Regions from separate parts of the Streptomyces sp. NPDC059373 genome, predicted to be linked through region 1. Evidence: riboswitches for the same ligand, from Rfam matches in the RefSeq annotation. Region 1 holds a riboswitch; the other holds the start of a gene.

Region 1 (2,442 bases):
TACGAGGTGGTTGTCGGTGCCGCTGGTGACCAGCGTGGTGCCGCGACGCAGCAGGCCCTCGGCGAGCGCGGCGGCGTTGTCGACGATCCGCTGGGCGTAGTCCTGGAAGTCCGGCTGCCGCGCCTCGGCGAGCGCCACGGCCTTGGCGGCCATGACATGCGGGAGCGGGCCGCCCAACACCATCGGGCAGCCCCGGTCGACGTGCTCGGCCAGCTCCTCCTGGCACAGCACGAGGCCACCGCGCGGGCCGCGCAGCGACTTGTGGGTGGTGCTGGTGACGATCTGCGCGTGCGGTACGGGATCGAAGTCGCCGGTGAGGACCTTGCCGGCGACCAGGCCCGCGAAGTGCGCCATGTCGACCATGAGGGTCGCGCCGACCTCGTCGGCGATCTCGCGCATGATGCGGAAGTTGACCAGGCGGGGGTAGGCGGAGTAGCCGGCCACGATGATGAGCGGGCGGAACTCGCGGGCGGTCTCGCGCAGCGCGTCGTAGTCCAGCAGCCCGGTCACCGGGTCCGTGCCGTAGCTGCGCTGGTCGAACATCTTGCCCGAGATGTTGGGCCGGAAGCCGTGGGTGAGGTGGCCGCCCGCGTCCAGCGACATGCCCAGCATGCGCTGGTTGTTGAACTCGGCCCGCAGCGTGGCCCAGTCCTGCTCGGTCAGGTCGTTGACCTGCCGCACCTCGGCGCGCTTGAGCGCGGGGCTCTCGACCCGCTGGGACAGCACGGCCCAGAAGGCGACCAGGTTGGCGTCGATGCCCGAGTGCGGCTGTACGTAGGCGTGCTCGGCGCCGAAGAGGGCGCGGGCGTGTTCGGCGGCGAGCGCTTCGACGGTGTCGACGTTGCGGCACCCGGCGTAGAAGCGGCGGCCGATGGTGCCCTCGGCGTACTTGTCGCTGAACCAGTTGCCCATCGCGAGCAGGGTCGCCGGGGAGGCGTAGTTCTCGCTGGCGATCAGCTTGAGCGAGGCACGCTGGTCCTCGAGCTCTTGGCCGATGGCGTCCGCGACGCGCGGCTCGACGGCACGGATGACGTCCAGGGCGTTGCGGTAGGCGACGGTCTCGCGGGTGGGCGTCGTCGCGTTCGGGTCGTTGGGGACGTTCGGGTTCGCGGGCATGGGGCCTCCTCGACGGCAGCGGGACGGCCCAGGCGCACGGCTCTGTGTACTGAGCCGCTCCCCGATGGTTGTCCCCATCCCAGCGCGCCAGTCACGGCTCAGGAGAAGTTTATCAAGCGGGGTTCACCGGAAGGTTTCGTCACATTCCGGGTGAGCGACGATAGAAATGACTCCTTGCGTACCGCGAACGGAGAAAACGACGTGACCGACGTGACCGAGGTGCCCGGCGTGCCTGGCGTGACCGAGGTGCCTGGCGTGACCAGCACGACCGGCACGACCGGGGTGACCGGTACGACCGGCGTGACGACTGCTTCCGGTCGGCACATCGCCGCGGCCGAGGCGCACAGCGCGCACAACTACCACCCCCTCCCGGTCGTCGTCGCCTCCGCCGAGGGCGCGTGGATGACCGATGTCGAGGGCGGCCGCTACCTGGACATGCTGGCCGGCTACTCGGCGCTCAACTTCGGCCACCGCAACCAGCGGCTCATCGACGCGGCCAAGGCCCAGCTCGACCGCGTCACGCTCACCTCGCGTGCCTTCCACCACGACCGCTTCGCGGAATTCTGTACGGAGCTGGCCGCGCTCTGCGGCATGGAGATGGTCCTCCCCATGAACACCGGCGCGGAGGCGGTCGAGACCGCCGTCAAGACGGCCCGTAAATGGGGCTACCGGGTCAAGGGCGTGCCCGCCGGCCAGGCGAAGATCGTGGTCGCCGCCGGCAACTTCCACGGCCGCACCACCACGATCATCAGCTTCTCGACGGACCCGGAGGCCCGGGCCGACTTCGGGCCCTACACCCCCGGCTTCGAGATCGTCCCCTACGGCGACCTCACCGCGATGGAGGCGGCGGTCGACGACCGTACGGTGGCCGTGCTCCTCGAGCCCATTCAGGGCGAGGCCGGCGTCCTCGTGCCCCCGCTGGGCTACCTGGCGGGCGTACGGGCGCTCACAGCCGCGCGCGGCACGCTGTTCATCGCCGACGAGATCCAGTCCGGCCTCGGCCGCACCGGGCGCACCTTCGCGTGCGAGCACGAGGGCGTCGTGCCGGACATGTACGTGCTGGGCAAGGCTCTGGGCGGCGGCGTCGTGCCGGTCTCGGCCGTGGTCTCGTCGGCCGATGTGCTGGGGGTCTACCGGCCCGGCGAGCACGGCTCCACGTTCGGCGGGAACCCGCTGGCGTGCGCGGTCGCGCTGGAGGTCATCGCGATGCTGCGCACCGGCGAGTACCAGCAGCGCGCCACCGAGCTCGGCGACCACCTCCACCACGAGCTGGGCCGGCTCGCCGCGACCGGCGCGGTCACGGCGGTACGGGGCCGGGGCCTCTGG
Region 2 (2,442 bases), on a different contig from region 1:
CCGGATATGCGACTGGAAGGCGAGTGCCCGCACTGCCGGGTGGCGTCGCAGCCACCAGGTGTCGGTCTTCGCGCCGGCCAGGCGGGTGCGGTCCACGCGGGACTGCTGGCCGGCGCCGATCCCCAGAGTCGCCCCGCCGCGCAGGTAGCACACGGAGTTGGACTGGGTGTAGCGCAGAACGGCCAGGCCCAGCAGAAGGTCCTGCGCAGCTGCGGTCGGCAGTGTGCCGCACACGACGTTTTCCAGAAGGGCGGTGGAGAGTGTCGCATCGTCCCGTTGCTGGGAGAGCCGCAGCCCGAACACCTCACGTGCCTCGTGGCGTGGAGGTGCGTACGCCGTGTCCGCTTCCATGACCAGAAAGCGGCCGTGCTTCTTCCTGCTGAGCGTCGCCACGGTGCCGGGAGCGTAGCCGGGAGCGATGATGCCGTCGCACACCACGCGGGTCAGCAACTCGGCGAGCTCGGTGTCGACCGGATGGGAGACAGCGGCGAAATCTCCGTAGGAGGACTTCGGATCGGCGTCGCGGGCCCGCAAGTAGGCGCTGGTGAGCATGCCGACACGGTCGCGGTCGATGCCGTAGAGGTCGGCGATGACCTCGTCGACGGGTCCGGCAACTGCTGCTCCGGCGGGGGAGACGTGCTTGAAGGAGGCGGCGGTCGGCCGGTTCAGGGCCCGGCTCGCCTCCGACACGAGCTGCCAGCCGTTGAGTGCGTCGAGCATGTTGATGTAGGACGGGCTGCCCTGCAGGACTCGTACGGGCCACTGGCCGGTCCGCACCGGTTCGGCAGCGGCTGGCTGCTGCTGGGGGTTGATTCCGTACCGCAGATCCACGTCATGGCCTCCTGTGTCAGTTGGACATCACTGACGCAGACGCCCAGGCGGTCGACGTTCACGCGGGAATGCAGCCGCTCCCCGGTGGTGGTCCACCCTCGCCAGTCGCGGCCGGACATGATGCTACCCGCGTGGCGTTCTCCTCGGTCCGCTCGGTCCGCTCGGTCCGCTCGGTCCGCCGGTCATGCCGCCTTCGCCGGGTCAACGGGCCAGGGTGAGAACCACCTCGTCGATCTCCTTGCCGCGCCCGTTCGCAAAACCCCGCTCGTGGCCGGTCACCACGAATCCGCACTTCTCCAGGACCCGTATGGAGCCGCCGTTGTCCGCAGCCGCACGGCCTCGCAGTGGACGCTCCGACACGACGCCCAGCAGCCCCCGCAGCGCGGCCGTCGCCGCTCCACGGCCCCAGTGCTCCCGCCCGATCCAGTACGTGACCTCGCGCTCCTCGGGCGGCCCGTACACCGCGGCGTGCCCGACGATCTCACCGTTCTCGCCGACGACGGTACGCATGACGACGTCGGGATCGTGGCGGATCCGTGCCCAGTGAGCCTCGAACTGGTGGCGGTCCGAGGGATCCTTGGCGGTGAACGCCGCCATCCGAATTCCCTCGGGGTCATTCGACTGGGAGTAGAAGACCGGCAGATCGCCGTCCCGTACTTCTCGCAGCGTGACTTCCATCGGAGCCCTCCCGTAGCGATCGTGAGCGGTCACGTGCCTCGAACAGCGCCAGGTTCGCCCGGTTGTTTCCGAACGGCCAGCCGCCCGGCCCTGCGTACGACAAGCGCGGATACGCCTACCCCGGCGCCGCGGCCGCCGCCGCGGTCTGTCCGACTCCGGCAGTATCCAGCAAGGCCGCTGCCGTGGCTGTGCCGATGCCGGAGAGTGCCTCGGCCCGTACGACGGCGCGGGCGCTCGCGCCGTCGAACACGATCGTCAGCTGCGCGGCCAGGGTTTCCGGATCCCCGGCGTCGGCGGCGATGAGCTCGGCCCGGAAGAAGTCGGTCAGGCGCTGCTTGAAACGGCGCGCGACCACGCTGCCCGGATGCTCGGGGTCCTTCAGCTCCACCGCCGCGCTCACGAAGGGGCAGCCGAGGAAGTTGCCCTCGGCGGCTATGCGGTCCTGCCGCTCGAACACGGTCAGGATGCGCTCGCGCGGCGAACGCTCGTCGTCCGGGCCCGGCAGCAGGGCGGCCTGGTAGGCCGGGCCGCGGCTGGCGAGGCTCTCCGCGATCACCTCGTCCTTGGACCGGAACAGCTGGTACATCGACTTCTTCGAGACGCCGGCGGCCTTGCACAGCGCGTCGACGCCGATGCTCATGCCATCGCGGTAGAAGAGTTCGCCCGCGGCGTCGAGCAGTCGCTCGCGGGGTGTCGCCGAGGTCGTCATGGCATTGAGGGTACCGGCTCGGCTTGCCTTCGGAAACTGATCGGTTTACGGTGGTGGAAACCGATCAGTTTCCATCATTTCCCTGGAGTCGAAGTGACCACTCTCGAAGGCGCCGTCGTACTCGTCACCGGCGGCAACCGCGGCATCGGCAAGGCGATCGTGGACGACCTGCTCACCCGTGGCGTGAAGAAGGTCTACGCCACCGCGCGGAACCCGCAGCCGAG

The links. Region 1 has a riboswitch for ZMP and ZTP ahead of ACFXJ5_RS01790 (glycine hydroxymethyltransferase). Riboswitches for the same ligand answer to the same signal wherever they lie in the genome.
Region 2: linked by a shared signal. The riboswitch ahead of ACFXJ5_RS27060 (phosphoribosylaminoimidazolecarboxamide formyltransferase) and the one ahead of ACFXJ5_RS01790 (glycine hydroxymethyltransferase) in region 1 are both predicted to bind ZMP and ZTP.

What each region holds. Positions count from the first base shown of each region.
Region 1 covers NZ_JBHYXC010000001.1:390,139-392,580, forward strand. Annotated here, with positions in the region: gene ACFXJ5_RS01790 (glycine hydroxymethyltransferase) at 1-1,116, opposite strand, end outside; ZMP/ZTP riboswitch at 1,136-1,221, opposite strand; gene rocD (ornithine--oxo-acid transaminase) at 1,417-2,442, shown strand, end outside.
Region 2 covers NZ_JBHYXC010000023.1:117,700-120,141, forward strand. Annotated here, with positions in the region: gene ACFXJ5_RS27060 (phosphoribosylaminoimidazolecarboxamide formyltransferase) at 1-831, opposite strand, end outside; ZMP/ZTP riboswitch at 866-950, opposite strand; gene ACFXJ5_RS27065 (GNAT family N-acetyltransferase) at 1,033-1,509, opposite strand; gene ACFXJ5_RS27070 (TetR/AcrR family transcriptional regulator) at 1,625-2,218, opposite strand; gene ACFXJ5_RS27075 (SDR family oxidoreductase) at 2,312-2,442, shown strand, end outside.